Regions from separate parts of the Caenibius sp. WL genome, predicted to be linked through region 1. Evidence: predicted binding sites of a transcription regulator. Region 1 holds the regulator's gene; each other region holds the start of a gene.

What was found. The regulator LexA, encoded in region 1, represses DNA repair genes until DNA is damaged. The targets are predictions, from matches to a motif close to GTTCCNCNCTTGTTCT.
Region 2: recA (recombinase RecA) is a predicted target of LexA. The motif match lies at 2,114-2,129, and genes of this name have one in related genera.
Region 3: K5X80_RS13165 (putative DNA modification/repair radical SAM protein) is a predicted target of LexA. The motif match lies at 2,547-2,562, and genes of this name have one in related genera.

The regions. Positions count from the first base shown of each region.
Region 1 is NZ_CP081844.1:2,055,088-2,059,372, forward strand. Features, by position in the region: gene K5X80_RS09810 (ComEC/Rec2 family competence protein) at 1-1,185, shown strand, start outside; gene lexA (transcriptional repressor LexA) at 1,418-2,113, opposite strand; gene K5X80_RS09820 (zinc-dependent alcohol dehydrogenase family protein) at 2,416-3,459, opposite strand; gene trpC (indole-3-glycerol phosphate synthase TrpC) at 3,512-4,285, opposite strand, start outside.
Region 2 is NZ_CP081844.1:1,802,043-1,806,327, reverse strand. Features, by position in the region: gene K5X80_RS08485 (class I SAM-dependent methyltransferase) at 1-608, opposite strand, end outside; gene recA (recombinase RecA) at 950-2,014, opposite strand; gene K5X80_RS08475 (hybrid sensor histidine kinase/response regulator) at 2,153-4,285, opposite strand, start outside.
Region 3 is NZ_CP081844.1:2,766,351-2,770,635, forward strand. Features, by position in the region: gene K5X80_RS13160 (UdgX family uracil-DNA binding protein) at 1-1,281, opposite strand, end outside; gene K5X80_RS13165 (putative DNA modification/repair radical SAM protein) at 1,278-2,528, opposite strand; gene K5X80_RS13170 (malate synthase G) at 2,871-4,285, opposite strand, start outside.

The DNA.
Region 1 (4,285 bases):
TACACGTTGTTGACCGGGGCGGAAGTGCCGACGGTGCGCAGTTGCGCCGGGGCGGTGCTGGTGCTGCTGGCTCTGGCGCTCGGGCGCGAGCCGCTGTCGCTGCGCATGGTTGCGGTGGCGGTGATGTTCGTTCTGTTGTTGTGGCCGGAATCGCTGATCGGGCCCAGCTTCCAGATGAGCTTTGCCGCTGTGATCGCGATCATCGCCTTGCATACCGCTGCCCCGATACGGGCCTTTCTCGCCCCGCGTGAAGAAGGCTGGATCGCGTGGATGGCGCGGCGGACCGTCATGCTGCTGGTGACGGGTTTCGTTATCGAACTGGCGCTGATGCCGATCGTGCTGTTTCACTTCCATCGGGCGGGTGTCTACGGTGCGCTGGCCAATATGGTCGGGATTCCGCTCACGACGTTCATCACCATGCCACTGATCGCGCTGGCGTTGCTGTGCGATCTGGCGGGCATCGGCGCGCCGGTATGGTGGATGGTGGGCAAGTCACTCGAACTTCTGCTGTCCATTGCCCATGTCACCGCGAGCCAGCCCGGCGCGGTGACGCATCTGCCCACCATGGGGCACGGTGTGTTCGCCTTGTTCCTGGCGGGCGGGCTGTGGCTTGCCCTGTGGCGTGGCCGTGTGCGCCTGCTCGGCTTGCTGCCCGTAATATTGGCGGCCGGGCTGGCGCTGCGCGCGCCCGGCACGGACATTCTGGTGACAGGCGACGGCCGCCATGTGGCGATCGTGGGCGAGGGGGAGCGCCTGGTTCTGCTGCGCGCCAGCCGCAGCGATTACACGCGGGACAATCTGGCCGAACTGTCGGGCCTGACGGCGGAACCCGTGCTGTTCGGCGCGTGGCCCGGTGCGCGATGCAGCCGGGATTTCTGCACCGCCACCGTGGTGCGGGCGGGCAAGGCCTATCATCTGCTCGCCACACGCAGCCGGGCTCTGGTCGAGGCGGGCGCGCTGACCCAGGCTTGTGCCCGGGCCGATATCGTGATCGCCGACCGCCGCCTGCCGCGCAATTGCACACCGCGCTGGATCAAGGCAGATCGCCGCATGCTGCAACAGAGCGGAGGTCTGGCGATCAATCTCACCCATCGCAGCGTTACCGCCGTGGCCCAGAATCAGGGGCGGCATGGTTGGTGGAAAGGACACGGCCGGGGCAAGGTTGTCCTCACGCTATTTGAATAAAATTCTTCTATAAGAGGATGATAGTGGTGGAACTTATTTCTCAATATAAGCGAAATTCCGCGCATCACTCAGCCGGGTAAAGCTGCCACCGCTTTGTCGCCAATATGAGAACAACGGAAAAGGGACGGGAAGGAAAAGTTTTGCTTTTCTGCCTGAGAGATCACCTCTTAAGCACGGAAAAAAATCGCTTTCCCAACGTCAATGCTCCATTGCGAAGCTCTCGCTCTCCGGCTCAGTGATAGCGGCGCAGCAGCCCGGCGAGTTTGCCTTGCACGATCACTTCGTGCGGTTCGTAGATTTGTGGCTCGTACGCCGCGTTGGCGGGGGCGAGACGGATCTTGCCGCCATCGCGGTGGAGATATTTCAGAGTGGCTTCTTCGTTGCGGACCAGAGCCACGACGATTTCCCCGTCACGCGCGCTATCCGTACGCTTCACCAAAGCGAAATCGCCATCGAAAATACCCGCTTCGATCATGGAATCGCCGGAGACTTCGAGAGCATAATGTTCCCCCGCGCCGAGCAGCGCGGCGGGGACGGGCAAAGTTGCATGCGTTTCCAGCGCTTCGATCGGGGCGCCGGCGGCAATCCGGCCATGAAGCGGCAGTTCGATCACATCGTTGACATTGGCGGCGAGCGGCGGTGCGACCGGCGGCTTAATCGCGCGGGCGACCGCAGTATCGGCGGGTGCACCGCGCACCGCGGTTCCGGTCACATCCTCAGGCTGCTTGAGCACTTCCAGCGCCCGGGCGCGGTTGGGCAGGCGGCGAATGAAGCCGCGTTCTTCCAGCGCGGAAATCAGTCGGTGCACGCCCGACTTGGATTTCAGGTCAAGCGCTTCCTTCATTTCCTCGAACGAGGGAGAAATGCCGGTTTCTTCCAACTTTGCCTGAATGAACCGGATAAGCTCATGCTGTTTTGCCGTAAGCATGCTCAAATGCTCCCTTGCTGGCCGGAGTGCCCCGGCTGCTTGGTCCAGATTCACGAGGGGGACACCCAGTGAACGAATGAGGAACAATTAAGCAACCTTTTGCCCTGCGTCAAGCGTTTCCGCCATTTTCGAGCAAAAGGCGCAGGCGTGTTCATCCTACCCCGGTGGCCGGGCCCAAGGGGGTGACAGGGGTGACACAGTTCACAGGGGCGCAAAACCGCCGTTTCCGCCGGGCCGGACAGGAAGGCACAGGCAATGCCGTGCGCCTTCCTGCCGGATAGCCTCTCTGCGGAATGTGGCGATCAGGCCTGATGCGAGATGACCACTTTGCCGATATGCGCGCGGCTGCCGAAATGGCGGTAGGCGTCGGCCGCCCGGTCGAACGCGAACGTGGAATCGATCACCGGCTGAATGCCGTTGACATCGACGAAGCGGAGCATGTTTTCCAGATCGCGGCGGCTACCCATGCCGTTGGCGTAAAGCGTCAGCACTTTGTGGTTGATCGGCAGCATGTGGAGGAAGTCGATCGAGCCGAGCCCGCCGACAATGCCCACCATCGCAATCCGCCCGCCGACTTTGGCGGCGATGATCGATTGCGGCATGGTGTTGGGCCCGCCCACTTCGACGACCAGATCGGCGCCGATACCGCCGGTGGCTTCGAGCGCGGCCACGCCCCAGTCCGCCCGTTCATTATAATTGATGACATGATCGGCCCCCAATGCTTTGAGCCGATCCATTTTTTCTGCGGAAGACGTGGTTGCGATCACCCGGCAGCCCATGGCTTTGGCGAACTGCACGGCGAACAGCGAAACACCCCCGGTGCCCTGTGTGAGGACAGTGCTGCCGGGCGTGACGTTATACCCGCTCGGCCCGCCGGAGAGACTGCTCCACGCGCTGAGCCCTGCGCAAGGCAGGCTGGCGCCCTGTTCGAAGCTGAGGCTGGCGGGCAGGGCGACGAGTACGCTTTCGGGCAGAATCACCGTTTCGGCGAGCATGCCGTTGGCCATGATCCCGAGGACCATGCCCGAACTGTCCGGCGCCGGCGGCCCGGCGATCCAGTTGGCATGCGGATTGGCCACGACCCGGTCCCCGGCCCGAAACCGCTGGACGCCTTCGCCCACCGCTTCCACCACACCCGCGCCATCGAGCAGAGGGATAATCCCATCCACCGGATAGGCCCCATGAAGCGTGATGAGATCGACGAAATTGAGCGAATTGGCCTTCACCGCCACCCGCACCTGGCCGGGGCCGGGCTGGCCCGGATCGCGGTCCGCAAGCTGGATGCCGATGGCCGCGCCATAGACGCCTTCCAGTGCCGAAGCGCTGGTAAATTCGTATGCCTTCATTGGTTTCCTCCCCAAATTTGTCTTTTTATGCAGGGCATTGCCCGCGAATTCTCTAACCCTTTAGAAGCGCACTCGTGGCCGCCGCGACATCGGCCTGCCGCATCAGGCTTTCGCCGACGAGGAAGCAGCGCACGCCGGAACGTTCCATCCGCAGCAGGTCGTCATGCGTGTTGATCCCGCTTTCGCTGACCAGCAGAGTCCCCTCCGGCGCGAGAGCGGCGAGGCGTTCGGTCGTGGCCAGATCGGTGACGAAATGGCGCAGGTCGCGATTGTTGACCCCGATCAGCCGCGATTGCAGCCGCGCCGCACGTTCCATTTCCGCTTCGTTGTGCACTTCGACCAGCACATCCATGCCGCGTTCGATGGCTGCCGCCTCGATCTCGGCCATCGCCCCATCTTCCAGCGCGGCGACGATAATCAGGATCGCATCGGCGCCGATCGCGCGGGCTTCGGCCACCTGCCACGGATCAACCATGAAATCCTTGCGCAGCACGGGCAGGGCGCAGGCGGCGCGCGCATCCATCAGATAGTCTTCATGGCCCTGAAAATAGGGGGCATCGGTCAGCACCGAGAGGCAAGCCGCGCCGCCCTGTTGATAGGCAAGAGCGTGTTCGCCGGGGCGAAAATCAGGGCGAATCAATCCCTTGGAGGGGCTTGCTTTCTTGATTTCCGCAATCAGGCCGAAGCCATGGGCTGCCTTGGCTTCCAGCGCCTTGCGAAAGCCGCGCGGGGCGGTCTGTTCGCGGGCGAGGGCATCGAGATCGGCCAGAGTGGCGAGCGTCTTTCGCCCGGCCACTTCCTCGCGCTTGGTGGCGCAGATTTCGGT
Region 2 (4,285 bases), 250 kb from region 1:
AAATCGGCCGGTTCGAGAACGATATCGCGCCACCCGGCGCGGGTGAGAATCGAGCGCACCCGGTCTTCCTCCGCAAACGCGAACGGCCCCGGCGCATCGGGATCGCCGGGCGGCGGCAGGTCCAGCGCATGCGCCATGCCGCTGGCCCAGACATTGCCGGAAGCGGCGCGGAAGCAGGTGAAGACCATGCGCGCGTCCGCCGCCGCCACCGCGCGCAGATGCGCGAAAGCCGCAACCGGATCGTCGAAGAACATCACCCCATGCCGGGAGACCAGCAGATCGGGCCGGAAGCGGTCGCCGGGTTGCCACTGCGCCGCATCGCCGCTGACGAACCGCACGTTCCCCGCGCCCGCCGCCCGTTCGCGGGCCCTGGCCAGTAAAGCTTCCGAAATATCGATGCCGCACACATCGGCGTAAGGTCGCGCCGCGGCCAGAGCGAGCGACAGTTCCCCTGCCCCGCAGCCCACATCGGCAATCGCGCCGCCGGGAACGGACGCCAGCTTTTCGAGCAGCATCTGAGTCAGCCCGGCAAAGGCGCGGTCCGTCCGTGGGAACAGGTCGGCCCAGACCTGCCCGACGCGGTTCTGCCATTCGTCTGCATTCGTCATGACGCGGACTGTAGCGAGAGGATCGGTTGAGGCAATGTGCAGGGTATGGAGCGAGCCAGAAGTGCGCGGGACATGCAATGCCGCTGGCGTCACTGCCGTTGGCCTGAGCCTGTCGCAGCCTGTCCTGAGCGGCGGTTGCAAGCAGCCAGCCGTAGGGGCCATGCGCCACATCCGGAACACCGAGCGGCGGTTGCGCGCGGCCTTCGGCAGGCTCAGGCCGAACGGATGGGGAGCGGCCACCTCCCCCATGGCCGCAAAACGGGAAAAGCCGGTGGCGAACCCGCAGGTTCGTGCCACCGGCCCATTTCCGCAAGCGCCGCAGGTGCGGCGCTTCTTGAGAATCAGATATCGCTGTCCGCGTCCGGGCCCGACATCATCTCCTCGGCGACCTGATCGGTGCGACCGCGAATCGCGGTTTCCAACCGTTCGCAAACTTCAGGATTTTCCTTGAGGAACTGCTTGGCGTTTTCGCGCCCCTGCCCGATCCGGATCGAATCGTAGCTGAACCACGAGCCCGACTTTTCCACCAGGCCGGCCTTCACCCCGAGATCGAGGATTTCGCCGATCTTGGACACGCCTTCGCCATACATGATGTCGAATTCGACCTGCTTGAACGGCGGCGCGACCTTGTTCTTGACCACTTTCACCCGCGTCGCGTTGCCCACGATCTCGTCCCGGTCCTTGATCTGGCCGGTGCGGCGGATATCGAGGCGGACGGAAGCGTAAAATTTGAGCGCGTTGCCGCCGGTGGTGGTTTCCGGGTTGCCGTACATCACCCCGATCTTCATGCGGACCTGGTTGATGAAAATTACCAGACAGCGCGAACGGTTGATCGAGCCGGTCAGCTTGCGCAGGGCCTGGCTCATCAGGCGGGCCTGAAGACCCACGTGGCTGTCGCCCATTTCGCCTTCGATTTCGGCCCGGGGCACCAGTGCGGCGACCGAGTCGACCACCAGCACGTCAATCGCGTTGGAGCGCACCAGCGTGTCGACGATTTCGAGCGCCTGTTCCCCCGTATCGGGCTGCGAGACGATCAGTTCATCGATATCCACACCAAGCTTCTTGGCATAGACCGGGTCCAGCGCGTGTTCGGCATCGACGAACGCCGCCGTGCCCCCGCCCTTCTGCGCTTCGGCAATCGCGTGCAGCGCCAGCGTGGTCTTGCCCGAGCTTTCCGGGCCGTAAATTTCCACGACGCGCCCGCGCGGCAATCCGCCGATGCCGAGCGCAATATCGAGCCCGAGCGAACCGGTGGAGATCGCTTCGATCTGCAGCGCTTCCCGGCTGCCCAGCTTCATGGCCGAACCCTTGCCGAACGCACGGTCGATCTGCGCCAGCGCAGCTTCGAGGGCCTTCTGACGATCCACGTTATTTTCCTTTTCAACGAGCTTCAGACTTGCCGACACGAGATGGCCTCCTTCGCTGCGCAGGGCAAGCGGCGCGACGGGTTATCACACAGCTTTGCACATCTGCCGTGGACAGCGATGTATCGCATTTGTTCCAAAAGAACAAGAGTGGAACAAAATTTTTTGCGAGTGGGCCCTCTACCCCTGCGCGCCCAGCACTTCGGCCACTTTGTCGCCGATTTCCTGCACCGAGAAGGGCTTGGGAATGAAGTGCATGTTGGCCACGTCGATTTCCTCGCGCAGTTGCGCTTCGGCATAGCCGGACATGAACAGCACCGGCATCGCCGGCACCAGATCGCGGATCGCGCGCGCCATCGCCGGGCCATCCATCGTCGGCATGACCACGTCGGAAACGACGAGATCGAACGCTTCGCCCTTGCGGACGTGTTCCAGCCCTTCCTCGCCATCGGCGGCCGCGATCACTTCGTAGCCCTGCCGGGTCAGCGCACGTTCGGCCACGGCGCGCACCATATCCTCGTCTTCCACCAGCAGGATGCGCCCGCCGCCCGACCATCTGGCGGTTTCTTCCTCCACTTTGGGCGCGGGCTGGCGGATACCGTCAGCCCGGTGGTGCACCGGAAGGTAGATGGTGAAGCGCGCGCCCGCCGTGCCGCCCGCCGGACCCGGCACGTTCTCCGCAAACAGGAAGCCGCCCGACTGCTTGACGATGCCATAGACGGTCGAGAGGCCCAGCCCGGTGCCCTTGCCCTTCTCCTTGGTGGTGAAGAACGGTTCGAAAATCTTGCCGAGATGTTCGTGCGGAATCCCGCCGCCGGTGTCTTCCACGATCAGCGCGGTGTAATCGCCGATCGGGATCACATTGCCTTTCATCCGCCGCACATCCCCCGCCGCGATCCGGCGAGTGATCATCGTCAGCGTGCCCGAACCGTCGCCACCGGTGCGCTGCGCGCGGGCCTGCATCGCATCGCGCGCGTTGACCGCGAGATTGACGATGACCTGTTCCAGTTGCTGCGGATCGGCGCGCACCGGCCCCAGTTCGCGATCGTGATGAACATTGAAGACGATCTTTTCGCCCAGCAGCCGCTTCAGCAGTTGCGAGACTTCGGCGACCACATCGGGCAATTGCAGCACTTCGGGGCGCAGGGTCTGCTGGCGCGAGAACGCCAGCAATTGCCGGGTCAGCGATGCGGCGCGGTTGGAATTGGCGCGGATCTGCTGGATATCGTCATAATCGCTGTCGCCCGGCGTGTGCCGCAGCAGCATGAGATCGCAATAGCCGATAATCGCGGTCAACACGTTGTTGAAATCGTGCGCCACCCCGCCCGCGAGCTGGCCAACCGCCTGCATCTTGGTCGCCTGGGCCACCTGCCGCTTGAGGCGCGCTTCCTCCGTCGTGTCGGTGAGGCTGAGCAGCACCGCCGCTTCGCCCATGCCGCGCACCCCGGCAAGGCCGATGGAAACCGGCTCGTCCGAACTGCGCTGGAGCCGCACCGCCATGTCGCCCGAGCTGGCGGGCCCTTGCGCATAGCGGCGCACGGCATCGACCAGCGGCCCCTTGTCGTCCTTGACCACCAGATCGGAAGGATAGGGCGGCAGCACCCGCCCTTCGACCCCGGCCGCACGGAGGAATGCGGCGTTGGCGAACAGGAAGCGCCCGTCGCGATCCGTCATCGCCAGACCGAGCGGCAATTGGGAGAGCAACGCTTCCAGCTGGGGCACGTTGCTCGATCCTTCGGCCACGACGCCCCCGCCCATGCCGACCCCGGCATCAAGCAACAGCATCATGGTCAGCGCGGTCGCCTGGCTATCCCGGGCCGGATCGCCCAGCGGCACATGGACCAGCGTCTGCGGCGTACCCTTGCGGCCTTCGCGGGCGAAATAGATCCGGTCACGCTCGTCCGTGCGCAGCAAGGCGACGAAATCCTGCCCGGCCATGGTGGCGCGTTCATCCCCGGCGGCGCGCAGCGCGAAGCCAGGCGTGGTGGCGCGAATCGCCCCTTCCGGGCCCGCCAGCACCGCTTCCACCCCGGCACGAGACAGCGTGGCGCCGAAAGCCCCGGCCAGCCGCTCGCCCAGATCGGCCAACGGATCGGCCTCCGTCAACACGGTGAAACGCCAGACGAGGAAATCCTCCCCCCGTCCGGCCCGCACCACTTCGGCGCGCCAGCTACGGTGGACCAGCGCCCCTGTCCCGGCCAGTTGATCGGCATGAGCCGTGCCGTCGCGCCAGGCGGCGCGTGCGGCGCGGGTAATCTGTTCGAGCGAGGGGGTCTCCAGCGCCAACCCCGGCGGCGCGTTATCGACACCGAA
Region 3 (4,285 bases), 710 kb from region 1:
TCCGCGCATCGATTTGATGCTCGCACCCGTCCCTGTCACCGCGCGTAAAGCGCTTGCCCCGAGCGTCACGATGATGCGGGGTTTTATCAGAGCACGCTCTTTATCGAGCCACCAGCGACAGATATCGATTTCAGTCGCTGTCGGATTCTGGTGCAATCGCTTTTTCCCGCGCGGCTCAAACTTGAAATGCTTGACCGCATTGGTGAGGAACAGCCGCCGCCGTTCAAGCCCCGCTTCCTCAAGCGCCTCGCTCAGCACCTGCCCAGCCGGGCCGACAAATGGCCGGCCTTGTAAATCCTCCTGATCGCCGGGTTGCTCACCAACGAGCATGATCTGTGCACCCTCCGGGCCTTCGCCTGGTACGCTTTGGGTCGCATTGCAGTAAAGCGGGCAGCGCACGCAGCGGCGGATCTCGCGGGCGATCTCATCGAGCGTTCTGACATCGTGATCGAGGATCGGGTCTGCGGGCATACGCGTCCGCCATTTTTCGCTTCGTGGATTTGCCGAGGAAACAGCCGCCTCCCGCATACGCTCCACCCGCGCCCCGGCGCCTGCCAGCAATGGTGCGATATTCTGTGCTTCTGGCAGATTGCGCCAATATTTCTTCGGCATCTCGGCACGCATCGCGCTGATCTTCACCCGTGCTGGATTGAAAATCGCGCCATAATAGGTCCGCCACTGATCCTCGACGGCATCGTTTGTCGGGACCTCGTCCCTGGTACCACCGGGACCATAAGCAAGCTGCTCTTCGTGCCAGATCGCGCGCGCGTCGGGCGTGATGATCGCCCAATCCATCCCATAGAAGCGCCTGCGAAAGAAAGGTGCGGCCAGCTGTAATATGCGGTGCGATGGCTCGAACCACGCGGCGAACGCTTCCCGCCCTGCCTCTTCGCCAAGCCGGCGAAAGCGGACGAAGGCGTGCATCTTGTGCACATCGCGACGGGTCGCTTTGTCCGCCTTTCGCAGCCAGTCGACCTCAGGATCGGTAGTGCGGGTCAGCAATTGCCGGTCGTGCAGCGCACGCCAGACAAGCCGGTAGAGCCGCGCTGGCACTTCTGCATCCCTGTAGCAGATTACCCGCCCGGCCATTGCAATCAGGTCGCGCGGCAAGGATATGGTAGCCGTCGATTCGATCGCTGCACTGCTGCCGAACAGCGATGCGCCTTCCAGTCCGCTTCGCCAGCTTACATCTTCGGGCGCTACGCCTTCCACAAGCAGCCCGCGCGCAGCATGTCGCCACTCGGCGAAATCACCGGGCATCTGAAGCACGACTTCTCTCACAGCAAGAGCGCCAGTTGTTCCGGTCGCGGTGCGAAGCACGCACGCAAGTCCGCACTATCGGTCAGCTTGCCCGGCTGCCAGTCAAGCGTAACGATGAAGGGCAATAATTTTCTGACCGACGTGGTGAACTTCGCCAGATCGCCTAGTCTTAGCTTCCCCAGTCGCCGCACCGAGACAATCCGCTCGACTGCGCGCGTTCCCAGACCCGGCACGCGCAGCAGCAGTTCTCGCGGAGCGCGATTGATGTCGACCGGAAAAATCTCTCGCCGTTGCAAGGCCCAGGCAAGCTTGGGATCGATCACAAGGTCGAGCATTCCATCACTCCCCCCCTCCATGATCTCGGCGCGCTCGAAGCCATAAAAGCGTAACAGCCAGTCAGCCTGATAAAGCCGATGCTCACGCATCAGAGGCGGGCGCATCGGCGGCAGATCGCTACTCGCATCGGGAATCGGGCTGTAGGCGGAATAATAGATGCGGCGGAGCCGGTATCCCGAATAAAGGTTTGTCGCCGCTTCCAGTATGTCGTCGTCACGCGCGGCATCTGCCCCGACGATCATCTGCGTGGATTGCCCTGCTGGTGCGAAGCGCGGCGGCTTCGCCCTGCCGATCAGTCGATTCTTCGCAGAAGCGACCGCGTCTGCTTCACCCACGCGCACCAAGGCCATCGTCTTACGGATCGTTTCAGGCTTTTTCTCAGGGGCGAAGTTTTGCAGTCCCGCCACGGTCGGCAGTTCGACATTGGTGGAGAGGCGATCGGCATAAAGCCCCGCGAGCGCGATCAGTCCGGGGTCCGCTCCCGCGATTGTCTTCAGATGGATGTAACCTTGAAAGCGATGTTCCTCACGCAGGCTGCGTGCGATCTCAACCAGTTGCTCCATCGTGTAATCTTCGGAACGAATGATGCCTGATGAGAGGAACAGCCCTTCGATATAATTGCGCTTATAGAAATCAAGCGTGAGGCGAATGACCTCTTCTGGGCTGAAGCGTGCGCGCTCGACATTGCTCGACGCGCGATTGATGCAGAAACGGCAATCGTAGATACAAAAGTTGGTAAGCAATATTTTCAGCAGCGATATGCACCGCCCATCGGGCGCATAGCTGTGACAGATGCCCATGCCCTCAGTCGATCCGATGCCCTTCGTGCTCACCGAATTACGCTTGACCGTACCCGACGATGCGCAGGAGGCATCATATTTCGCGGCATCTGCAAGAATCGCAAGCTTTTGAAGAATCGTCTTTCCTGTCATTTCCCCTGCATAGCAGAAAGAACAAAAAAGGAACAAACTCAAATGATCCTTCAGCGCTCCTTGCAGAATTTATGCGGAAAACCGGGGCAATTGCCGTCCGTGGAAAATACTCTGCGTGCGATAAAAACGCTCTGCCCGCGCCGTGCCTTTGCTATCGGATCCTCCCACTCAGCCAGTACCGCCCTTTCCATCGACACGAAAAGGACGGTACTGGCTGAAGCGATCACGTGAAGCACACAATCCCACGACGGCTTCCGACAAAGAGTGAAAATGCCGGAACGGATGAGCAGCTTGCAGGGCTTGGGCATGACACCCTCGCCCCACGCCTCTCATCCCTTCCGATTAAGTTCTCCCCGCCTCATCCTTCACCGCTGCACGGAACCGATGCAGCAGCGGTTCGGTATAGCCGTTGGGCTGTTCGAGCCCTTCGAAAATCAACGCCCGCGCGGCCTGGAACGCCATACTGTCATTCGGAGCGAGCGCCATCGGGCGATAGAGCGGATCGCCAGCATTCTGCTGATCCACTTTCTCCGCCATCTTGAGCAAGGCCGCTTCCACCGCAGGGGCATCCACCACCCCGTGCAGCAGCCAGTTGGCGATATGCTGCGAGGAAATGCGCAGCGTGGCACGATCTTCCATCAGGCCGATATCGTGAATGTCGGGCACTTTGGAACATCCCACGCCTTGATCGACCCAGCGCACGACGTAGCCCAGAATGCCTTGTGCGTTGTTTTCCAGTTCGTCACGGATTTCCTCGGCCGACCAGTTGACGCCATTGGCGACCGGAACGGTCAGGAGCTTGTCCAGCGGTGCCACCGGTTCCGCGCTGCGTTCCGCCTGCCGGGCGAAGACATCGACCAGATGATAATGAGTGGCATGCAGCGTGGCCGCCGTTGGGCTGGGCACCCACGCGGTGTTGGCCCCGCTCTGCGGATGGCCAATCTTCTGATCCAGCATATCGGCCATCCGATCCGGAGCGGCCCACATGCCCTTGCCGATCTGCGCCTTGCCCGAAAGGCCGCAGGCCAGCCCGATCTGGACGTTGCGATCTTCATAGGCCGCGATCCAGTCGCTGCTTTTCATCGCACCCTTGCGCAGCATCGGCCCGGCACGCATCGAGGTGTGCATCTCATCCCCCGTGCGGTCGAGGAAGCCTGTGTTGATGAACACGATGCGATCCTTCACTTGCGCGATGCAAGCTGCCAGATTGGCCGATGTACGCCGTTCTTCATCCATCACACCGACCTTGATCGTGTGCCGGGAGAGACCCAGCAGGTCTTCGATGGCATCGAACAGACGGTTGGTGAAGCCGGCTTCGTCCGGCCCGTGCATCTTGGGTTTGACGATGTAGATCGAACCGGCGCGGCTGTTGATCAGGCCCCCCTGCCGCTGAAGATCGTGCAGACCGATCAGACTGGTCACGATCCCATCAAGAATGCCTTCGGGCGCTTCGCCGCCATCGGGCAACAGCACGGCGGGCGTGGTCATCAGATGGCCGACATTGCGGACGAACATCAGGCTGCGGCCGGGCAGGACCAGTTCCGACCCATCAAGCGCGATGTAGCGGCGATCCTGTTCCAGCCTGCGCGTCATGACGCGGCCATTCTTTTCGAACGAGGCTTCCAATTCGCCGCGCATGATGCCCAGCCAGTTGGCGTAGGCTTCCACCTTGTCCTGCGCATCCACGGCGGCGACGGAATCTTCCAGATCGGCAATCGTGGTCAGCGCTGATTCCAGCACGATATCCGCGATCCCCG